3 regions of the Ruminococcus sp. J1101004sp1_RTP21198st1_B9_RTP21198_201120 genome follow, and region 3 is predicted to be linked to each of the others. Evidence: predicted binding sites of a transcription regulator. Region 3 holds the regulator's gene; each other region holds the start of a gene.

Region 1 (3,683 bases), on a different contig from region 3:
ATAATTTCATCATGCTTTCCCGGGATCACGCGGGCCCTGTTCAGATCTCTTGCAAGATGTTTATAAAGGATTTCATTGATCAGAGAACTCTTTCCTGACCCGGAAACACCTGTAATGCAGGTCATAATTCCAAGAGGAATATCCACGTCTATATGTTTGAGATTATTCTCTGCCGCCCCCTTAATAGTCAGATAACCGGTAGGTTCCTTTCGTACTTCCGGAACCGGGATTTTCAGTTTTCCGCTGAGATATGCTCCTGTAATGGACTTCGGATTCTGCATAAGTTCCTCTGCAGTGCCCATTCCAACAAGCTGTCCACCATGTTCTCCTGCACCGGGTCCGATATCTACAATACAGTCCGCTGCGCGCATGGTATCCTCATCATGTTCAACCACTATAAGACTGTTTCCCAGATCTCTTAGGTGCATCAAAGCTCCAAGAAGTTTATCATTATCCCTCTGATGCAGACCAATGCTTGGCTCATCCAGAATATAGGCAACCCCAACAAGGCCGGAACCGATCTGGGTAGCAAGACGGATTCTCTGTGCCTCTCCACCAGACAGAGTACCGGTAGCACGTGCCAGGGAAAGGTACTCCAGACCTACATCTGCCAGGAACCCCACTCTGGCTCTGATCTCCTTTAGTATCTGCCTTCCAATAAGCTGCTGCTGCGGAGACAGCTGCATTTCTGCCAGAAATCTCTTCAGCTTATCAATGGACATATTGGTAATTTCATAAATATTCTTATCCGCTACCGTGACAGCAAGTGACTCCTTCTTCAGTCGCTGCCCCTTACATGCTTTACATGGAGTGATCTGCATAAAGCTCTCGTATTCCTGTTTCATAGATTCAGAGCCAGTCTCTTTATAGCGCTGTTCCACATTCCTTATAAGACCTGGAAAAGCCACATCATAAACACCCTCTCCGCGCTGTCCCTTATAATAAACCTTCACAGAATGTCCGCCTGTGCCGTATAGAATAATATCCTGTATCTTCTTGGGATAATCTTTAAAAGGTGTATCCAGATCAAAACCGTATTCCCTGCAAAGGGCATTCAGAATAGCATTGGTAAAACTGCTCTTATCTGTGCAAGACTGCCAGCCCATCACTACAATAGCCCCTTCAGAAATGCTCAGAGACTTATCCGGGATCATAAGATCCGGGTCAAATTCCATCTTATAACCAAGGCCAAGACACTCCGGGCAGGCCCCAAATGGGTTATTAAATGAAAAACTTCTGGGCTCGATCTCATCAATACTGACTCCACAATCCGGACAGGAAAAGCTCTGGCTGAAATTCATATAATTTCCATCCATGGTATCCACCACAGCCAATCCGTCAGCCAGATTCAATACTGTCTCAAGAGAATCTGTAAGTCTTTTCTCAATTCCAGGCTTCACGATCAGACGGTCTACAATAATAGCAATCGTATGTTTAATATTTTTGTCCAGAGTAATCTCCTCGGAAAGTTCATACACATTTCCATCGATTTCCGCACGCACATAACCGCTGCGTCTGGCCTGATCCAGTAATTTCGCATGGGTGCCCTTGCGGCCTCGTACTACCGGTGCAAGAAGCTGGATCTTGGTACGCTCCGGCAATTCCATGATCTGATCCACCATCTGGTCTACAGTCTGCTTGGCGATCACCTTGCCGCACTTCGGACAATGCGGAATACCAACGCGGGCATATAAAAGACGGAAATAATCATAAATTTCTGTCACAGTCCCTACTGTGGATCTGGGATTGCGGTTAGTAGACTTCTGGTCAATAGAAATAGCCGGTGGAAGTCCCTCTATACTCTCCACATCTGGCTTCTCCATCTGGCCAAGGAACTGTCTGGCATAGGAAGACAGAGATTCCATATATCTTCTCTGCCCTTCTGCATAGATCGTATCAAATGCCAGTGAAGACTTTCCTGATCCGCTTAAGCCGGTAAGAACTACAAACTTATCTCTGGGAATATCCACACTGAGATTCTTCAGGTTATTCTCATTGGCTCCTCTGATTCTGATAAACTGTTTCTTATTCTCTGCTGCCATCTGTTCCTCCATTTCTTAACCGGAAAGCACCGGCTGTAACTCCCTGTATCCTGATCTGATCCGGAATCCTCCGGCTCAGATATTTCTTAATGTGTTCTTCAAGAATATCACAAGAACATTTGTTCGTCAACCATTTCTAAATTCTTTTTCCACCAAAACTTACAGCAAAAAATCTGCCATCACTGCATTACTCACATGAATGCCTTCTCTTGATAAAAATATCCTGCCGCTTTCTTCCAACAGCAGTCCCTGTTTCTTATATTTTTTCAGAACTTCTCCATATATATTCTCTATTGCAGTGCCAAAATACTCCTGAAATTCCTTTTTGGACACGCCCTGTGTCATACGAAGTCCAAGAAACATAAACTCTGCCATCTCATCTTCTCTTGTAAGAAGTTCCCTGTTTTTTCGAATTTTTTCTGGTGCACTGCTGTTTTTCAGATATTCCTGCATATCGGAAGTATTGGAAAAACGTTCCTTTCCCAATAAGGAAGCCGCTCCAAGCCCAAGCCCCAGATAATCCTTTCTCTGCCAGTATCCTTCATTATGTCTGCATTCACACCCTGCTTTTGCATAGTTGGAAATCTCATACTGATGATAGCCATACTCTTTCAGAACTACAGCAACATCTTCATACATGCGGTACTCCGTATCTTCATCAGGCAAATCCAGCTTTTTTCTGGAAAAAGGGGTGCCCTCTTCAATAATAAGACTGTATGCCGAAATGTGCTCCGGGCCAAGTGCCGCCACCATCCGAAGGTTCTCTATCCAATCTTCATAACACTGTCCCGGAATGGCAAACATCAGATCCACATTTATATTGGAAAAGCCAGCCTCTCTTGCCATCTGAAAGCTTTCCAGAAACTGTGCATAATTATGAATTCTTCCAAGCATAGCCAGTTCCTTATTGTTTGGCGACTGTAAGCCAATGCTGATCCGGTTAATTCCGTATTTTCTGTAAATAGAAAGTTTCTCAGGCGTCAATGTTCCAGGATTTGCTTCAATCGTTACCTCCGCATCCGCCGAAAACAAAAAATAATCTCTCAGCCCCTGTAAAAGCTTTTCCATTACATCACATTCCGGCACAGAAGGTGTTCCCCCGCCAATGAAAACTGTATCTACCGGACGTTTTTTCAGATTCTTTGAAACCGTCTCCATTTCCCGTAAAAGTGCATAAATATAAGCTTCCTGCCCGGCCCTGGTAGAGGGACCTGACAGGAAGTCACAATAATCACATTTCTTTATGCAAAACGGGATGTGAAGGTACAATTCCAAACCATTCTTCTTTGTTCCCATTCTGATTTTCTCCACATTGTTTATTTTCTTCTGTTTACAATGCTGTTTCTGTAAAATTAATCTCCACTACCGGTCTCAGTTTCTTCATCTGTTGAATTTCCAGTAGCATCACTGCCGCTGTCAGACGAATCTGCAGCAGTCTGCTCTTCTGAAGAGCCGCTCTTACTGCTGCCTGCAGCCTTTCCCTCTTCTTTTTGAACCAGATACTCATTCACCATAGTCACGCTTCCGCTTTGCGCTACCGCATCTTTATTTACCTGGCGAGGTACCGGCGTAGGTGTTGCTGTAGGGATCGGCGTGATCTTCATTACGCCCTGCGACTCTGCGTCTGGTGCTTTCACCGTT
Region 2 (3,683 bases), on a different contig from region 3:
GCCAAATCTGACTGGCAAAATGCATGGAGAAATCGAAGGATTACTTTTCCGCATCTGCAAGATTTTTCTTCAATTCGATCATTTTGTCACGCAACTCTGCTGCCTGCTCGAAGTTCAAGTCTGCAGCAGCCTGGCGCATCTGTTTTTCCAACTGGGAGATCAGGTTCTTCAGCTCTTTTTTGCTCATGGATTCCGGATCCTTCTTCAGCTTCACTTCAGTTTCAGCCACTGCCTTGGAAACTGCAATCAGATCACGGACTGCCTTCTTAATAGTGGTAGGAGTAATTCCATGCTCCTTATTATAGGCTTCCTGGATTTCCCTACGACGGTTGGTTTCCTCAATGGCATTTCTCATGGAATCCGTCATCACGTCTGCATACATGACAACGTGTCCTTCGCTGTTTCGGGCAGCACGGCCAATGGTCTGGATCAGGGAAGTCTCAGAACGAAGGAAGCCCTCCTTGTCTGCATCCAGAATAGCAACCAGAGTAATCTCAGGAATATCAAGTCCTTCTCGCAGAAGGTTAATGCCTACAAGCACATCAAATACATCCAGACGCATGTCGCGGATGATTTCTGCACGCTCTAGGGTATCAATATCCGAATGAAGATAACGGACACGGATTCCCACATCTTTCATATACTGTGTAAGATCCTCGGCCATTCGCTTGGTGAGAGTTGTGATCAGCACTTTGTTTTTCCTGGAGGTTTCTTTCGTTATTTCGGAAATCAGGTCGTCTATCTGTCCTTCTACAGGGCGCACCTCCACCTTCGGATCCAGAAGACCGGTAGGACGGATGATCTGCTCTGCGCGGAGAAGCTCATGGTCGTATTCATAATCTCCCGGGGTAGCAGATACAAACAAAACCTGGTCAAGTTTATTCTCAAATTCTTCAAAACTCAGAGGGCGGTTATCCTTGGCAGAGGGCAGACGGAAACCATAATCTACCAATGTCTGTTTACGGTTCTGGTCGCCTGCGTACATAGCGCCAACCTGTGGGACTGTCTTGTGTGATTCATCAATAATAAGAAGAAAATCATCCCCGAAATAATCCAGCAGAGTATAAGGTGGCTGCCCTGGCTCCAGTCCGGAAAGATGACGGGAATAGTTCTCAATACCGGAGCAAAAGCCGGTTTCTTTCATCATTTCAATATCAAAGTTGGTACGCTCGGAGATACGCTGGGCTTCCAGAAGCTTGTCTTCGCTTTTAAAGTAGTCTACCCGTTCTTTTAATTCCTCTTCAATGGCAATGGCCGCTTTCTGAATCTGCTCCGCTGGTACTACATAATGGGAAGCAGGGAAAATACCGATGTGCGCAAGCTGGCATTTGATCTCTCCGGTAAGCACATCAATCTCGGAGATACGGTCAATCTCATCTCCGAAAAACTCAACTCTGATAGCAGTATCTGAGCTGTTAGCAGGAAAAATCTCCAGAGTGTCACCACGGACGCGGAAGGTACTTCGGTGGAAGTCCATTTCATTTCGGGTGTACTGAATGTCGATCAGCTCCCGGATAACCTCATCACGATCCTTAGTCATGCCAGGACGCAGGGAAATCATCATGTCCTGAAATTCCTGAGGAGAACCCAATCCATAGATACAGGACACAGAAGAGATGATAATAACATCTTTTCGCTCTGACATGGCGGCAGTGGCAGAAAGACGGAGTTTGTCAATTTCATCATTGATCGCAGAGTCCTTGGCAATATAAGTGTCAGAAGAAGGCACATATGCTTCGGGCTGGTAATAATCGTAATAGGAGACAAAGTATTCCACTGCGTTCTCAGGGAAGAATTCCTTAAACTCACCGTACAGCTGTGCTGCCAGAGTTTTATTATGGGCCAGGATCAGAGTAGGCTTATTCAGCGCCTGAATAACGTTTGCCATAGTAAAAGTTTTACCAGAGCCGGTGACACCAAGCAGCGTCTCAAACTGATTTCCCTCTTTAAATCCCTTTACCAGTTTCTCAATAGCCTGTGGCTGGTCGCCGGTTGGTTTATACTCGGAATGTAATTCAAAATGATCCATATAAGTCCTTTCTTTTATAAAATCAAACACGCTTTAACTGTTTTCAGTATAGCATCCTTTTTTATAAAAGTACAGCAGAATCGAATATTTGTTCTACTCTCTGAAATGCCAGAAGCATTCCAAAACTTTAATTGACAGACATACCTATAGTGCGTTATCTTAAAAAAGAAAAGCGTTATTGTTCACGACCTGACCAGTAACACGCATCGCGATGTACAGAAATTATGCAAAATTATCAGGAGTGCCAGAAATGGAAGAAAAACAAAGAAATAAAAGATATGTGCTGCGGAAGCTTTTTTTTGCCTCTTTATATCTTAGTACGTTTACTTTTGGCGGCGGATATGTGATCGTTACTTTATTAAAGGAGAAATTTGTGGATCAATATCACTGGATCGATGAGGAAGAAATGCTGGATCTGGTGGCAATCGCACAGTCATCTCCAGGAGCGATTGCAGTAAACGGAGCAATTGTGGTGGGATACAAGCTTGGGGGAATACCGGGAATGCTGCTGTCTGTTCTGGGGGCTATTATTCCGCCAATGGTGATCCTGTCCCTGATTTCCTTGTTTTATGATGCATTCCGCTCTAATTATTACATAGCAGCTCTTTTGAAAGGCATGACTGCCGGCGTAGGTGCTGTGATCATTTCCGTGGTATACGACATGGGGAAAAACGTGGCGAAGTCAAAAGACTGGGTAAATGTGATTATTATGGTCATCAGTTTTTGTGCAAGCTATTTTCTGAAGGTGAACATTATTTATATAATACTTATTGTGGCTGTATTTGGATTTGCGCGTACATTTGTGAAGGAGGGATGGAAAAAATGATTTATCTTCAGCTCTTTTTCAGTTTCCTTCAGATCGGTGCATTAAGCTTTGGAGGCGGATATGCAGCAATGCCTCTTATACAGGAACAGGTAGTGACTATGCATGGCTGGATTTCCATGGAAACTTTTTCGGACCTTGTGACCATTGCAGAGATGACCCCTGGTCCTATTGCAGTAAATTCCGCAACCTTTGTAGGAACCAGGATTGCAGGTCCTGGGGGCGCAGTGGTGGCTACTCTTGGCTGTATTTTACCCTCCTGTATAATTGTAACCCTGCTGGCATATATTTACACGAAATATCGGAAAATGTCCCTTCTCCAGGGAACTCTTACATCCCTTCGTCCGGCGGTTGTGGCCATGATCGCCAAGGCAGGAGTTACCATTTTAGTATCATCTTTTTTTATAAATGGTGCAGTGGAACTGTTTCGGGAAAACATATGCATTCGAATGGTGGTATTCTTTACTGCCGCACTGGTGCTTTTGAGAAAATATAAAATGAATCCCATTCTGGTGATGGTTTTGTGCGGTGTGGCCAATATGGCGTTTTGCGCGGCTGTCGGAAGCTGACTGGAAAAGATATGCCAGCTGACTTTCGTATATGGTGCTGCCGCAGGTGGGCAGCACCTGTGTTTAGAAGAAAAATAAGGAGGACAACAGATTGAACATATGTGTATATGGTGCTTCAAGTGCGCTGCTTAAAAATATTTATTATGAAAAAACAGAAGAGCTTGGAAGAGCAATGGGAAAAAGAGGTCACGGTCTGGTGTTTGGCGGCGGAGCTACCGGAATGATGGGAGCAGCAGCCAGAGGCGTGGCAGCAGAAAATGGT
Region 3 (3,683 bases):
TAACATTATTAATGTTTTTTCTATTAATGTCAACACTTAATTTCTTCAATGTGCGAAAAACTTCACGATTTTCTTCTGGATTTTTCACAAATGGGGCAATGGTCATAAGTCCCATCACTTTTATATGGGAAAATATGCTGATTTTCTCAAGAAGAGGAAGCACCTCATTCGTCGCTAATCCGAATTTGCTTTCTTCCTCTGCTACATTAACTTCCAGCAGAATCGGCATAACAAGATCTTTCTTTGCAGCTTCCTGCTCAATGGTCTGGGCAAGGCGAAGGGAATCTACCGAGTGAATCATGGCAACCTTGTCAATAATATATTTTACTTTATTGCGCTGCAGATGACCGATCATGTGCCACTGGATATCTGATGGCAGCTGGTCATATTTATCCATGATCTCCTGCACTTTATTTTCTCCAAAAACACGCGCACCGGCATCATACGCCTCCTGAAGCATGGAGACCGGTTTGGTCTTACTTACTGCCACCAATGTGACTTCACCTGGGTCACGGGAAACAGCAGCACAGGCTTTTTCAATATTTGCATTTACCTGCTGTAAATTTTCAGCTAACATTTATAAGCCTCCTTAAAAATAGTATATGTTAAACTTAGTAGAGAATATCCTGCTCTTTTACCTGGGAGGAGTCTCTGGCAATGCGGTCATAGCGGGAAAGTCCGTAGGATGTATTACTGGAAATAATGGCATATTCTTCATTCTGATCCAGTATATCTACCTGACGGAATACCGCATACCCTTGATTGATGCAGTAAACGCCTTCCAGAGAATCTGTTTCGCCTACAATAAAGCGCTGGTTGGAGTCATCTTTTACAATAGCATCTCCTTCCTTAAAAGCGCTTCTATCCACGTAATAATTGTAAGCTTCATCGGCAGAATCATCATCTGACTCAATTTTAACTTTACCGTAGATTGTAGCATTGATAAAGGTTCTTACGTTATTTCCGCTGGAATCTTTGGAAATCTTGTTAAAGCCTACACTTCCACTGTCAGGATCAGTCGTGGCATATTCTGCCGGAATTACGTAAAAATCCTTGGATTCAATAGCGGAAAGGGGAATCTTAAGACCGGTTACTGTATTGGTAACCAGCTCAATATCCAGAAAACGGTCAGATGCATAGCGGATCAGACCGCGGCTGAAGTCAATTTTTCCATATTTGTTACCATCGATTTTTATGATGGAAAAATCGCCGCTCTGTGTCATATCATCCTTGAGAAATTTCACACGAATGGTGGAACGTCCCTCCAGCTTGGCGGCCTGTTTGTCGCTTAATGGAATGATCAGGCTCCATAATTCGCTGGTAATATTTGTATAAATGTTATCTCCGGCCTGCACCTTTTCGGATGTCTTCAGATCCGTTTCATGGTAAGAAGTCTGGTCAAAATCTGCTGCTGTAATGTTCTCCACAGTCTTATTCTCATAACCGTCCATAGAATAGAGGATAATGCCGTCTTCCTGGGCTTTACAGATATTCTGTCCGCCGATGGTCACTACTTGTGAATCTGCATTCCCGTCAGTGGAAATTCCCTCATACTGAAGGATGCTTCCCTCCAGCTGGTTCTTAAAACTGTAAGTGTTGTTAAATTTACTTCCGGAAAATCCTTTGGAAAAGCTGAGCATAGAACTGCGGATCTTCTCCAGTTCATCAGCAGTCAATGCAGACTTGGTTTCTGCAATTTTTCCGGAACTTAATCCGTAAACAGCACCGTTGGCATTGATCTTACTTCCCTCCCGGGCATAATAATTCACATAACCGGAGGATTCTGCCTTAAAAACACTCTCTTCCCGAAGAGAAATACCAGTGTAGGTCTCGTTTCGCGACAAAGGACCTGTGGTAACCTGGTAAGATTCGATATGTGTGGAGGTTACAAGTAAAAATGCAGTAAAAATCATATATAATAACAATATACCAAAAGCAACGGTGGCAATATTCAGTCCGAATATGTTCTTTAACTGGACAAAAAGTCCTGCCGTTTTGCCAGGCTTGTTAGATTTCTTCTCGGACAAGCGGATTCCCCCTTTGTTTTTGAGTCGGGCTCTGAATTTTCATACCAAACAATTGTACCATTTTTTGCCGGTGAACACAAGGAAAAGAAAACGAAAAGTGTGTGAACAAAGCTGGAAGCTGTGAACAGCCTGCATATCAAAAAACGAACATATTTTCAGAATATCTGTTTGCTTAATTAAGAAAAATATGGTATGATAAGAAAAAGTTGAATGAATTTCGGAGGAAAACTCTTATGACATATGGTAAAATCAGCAAAAAACAGCAGGAAATTTTAGAATATATTAAAAGTGAGATTCTGAACCGCGGATTCCCGCCAGCAGTTCGTGAGATTTGTGAAGCTGTAAATCTGAAGTCTACATCATCTGTTCATGCCCATCTGGAAGCTCTTGAGAAGAACGGATACATCCGCCGCGATGCCACGAAGCCAAGAGCCATAGAGATCATTGATGACAATTTCAATCTTGTCCGCCGTGAAGTGGTCAATGTTCCGCTTGTAGGTACTGTAGCCGCCGGACAGCCTATTCTGGCTGTAGAGAATGTAGATGGCTACTTCCCCATCCCGGCAGAATTTATGCCCAATGAACAGAGCTTCATGCTGAAGGTAAAAGGCGACAGCATGATCAATGCAGGAATCTTCGATGGTGATCAGGTTCTGGTAAAGCAGCAGCCAACTGCAGATAACGGCGACATTGTAGTTGCCCTGGTAGAGGACTCTGCCACAGTGAAGACCTTCTATAAGGAGAAGGGCTACTACCGCCTTCAGCCAGAGAATGACACTATGGATCCCATTATCATTACAGGAGAAATCCAGATTCTGGGTAAAGTATTTGGTGTCATGCGTTTTTACCAATAGTCATAAAAAATTTCCCCTTTAGCAAACAATTGCTGTTTCCAGACAATTGTTTACCAAAGGGGACTTTTTTATTTCTCTAAAAACGCATCCATCTCCAGAACCTTTCCATCTCTCCAGATTCTCTCCAGATCATAGAAAAGTCGGTTTTCCTCATCAAACACATGCACGATCACATCGCTGTAATCCATGAGAATCCAGCTGGAATTGCGGTTTCCCTCAATCTGCTTCGCCTCAAAGCCAGCGCGTCCAAGCTGCTCCTCCACATTATCGACGATCGCCTGAACCTGATTGGAGTTTGTACCGCTTGCGATTACGAAATAATCTGCAATTACAGAAACATTATGAATATCAATTATCTTAATATCCTGTCCCTTTTTATCATCAATTGCCTTGCAGGCAATCTGTGCCATCATTTTCTCTGTACTTACTGTACTCATTCTGATCTGCTCCTTTCTTAATAATGCTTATACTGACCTAATATTATTTTAAATTCCTGCGAGAACAAAAGGCTTTAAAAGTGAAATAATATCCTCTGTCAGGTGGTACCTGGCCTTCGCTCGTGCGAAATATCTCGCATCTCGTAGAATGTTAATTGTAAATAGTAAAAATAGTCGCCAGTATATGCGGAGTATTAATTATCAGATACGTTATTACGCTTATTATGCAATTCTTTATAATAAATATAAGCCTCCTTGGAAGTTGGCTCAATATCATCGGCAGAATCTTCTTCCAGATACTCCAGGGTATCTTTTAGGATCTCATACATACACTCATCCAGGTCTTCAAACGCAAGTTTGCGAAT

The links. Region 3 encodes LexA, which represses DNA repair genes until DNA is damaged. Its sites were predicted from a motif close to CNAACANNTGTTNG; they were not measured.
Region 1: a site for LexA is predicted at 2,155-2,168, ahead of uvrA (excinuclease ABC subunit UvrA). Genes of this name have one in related genera too.
Region 2: a site for LexA is predicted at 2,111-2,124, ahead of uvrB (excinuclease ABC subunit UvrB). Genes of this name have one in related genera too.

Annotation. Positions count from the first base shown of each region.
Region 1 covers NZ_JBCOMI010000008.1:112,254-115,936, reverse strand. Annotated here, with positions in the region: gene uvrA (excinuclease ABC subunit UvrA) at 1-2,042, opposite strand, end outside; gene hemW (radical SAM family heme chaperone HemW) at 2,202-3,338, opposite strand; gene AB5618_RS07240 (hypothetical protein) at 3,395-3,683, opposite strand, start outside.
Region 2 covers NZ_JBCOMI010000019.1:39,961-43,643, forward strand. Annotated here, with positions in the region: gene uvrB (excinuclease ABC subunit UvrB) at 41-2,029, opposite strand; gene AB5618_RS13670 (chromate transporter) at 2,280-2,855, shown strand; gene AB5618_RS13675 (chromate transporter) at 2,852-3,421, shown strand; gene AB5618_RS13680 (TIGR00730 family Rossman fold protein) at 3,513-3,683, shown strand, end outside.
Region 3 covers NZ_JBCOMI010000020.1:73,599-77,281, forward strand. Annotated here, with positions in the region: gene AB5618_RS14195 (YggS family pyridoxal phosphate-dependent enzyme) at 1-577, opposite strand, end outside; gene AB5618_RS14200 (HlyD family efflux transporter periplasmic adaptor subunit) at 612-2,027, opposite strand; gene lexA (transcriptional repressor LexA) at 2,261-2,881, shown strand; gene rsfS (ribosome silencing factor) at 2,950-3,318, opposite strand; gene yqeK (bis(5'-nucleosyl)-tetraphosphatase (symmetrical) YqeK) at 3,513-3,683, opposite strand, start outside.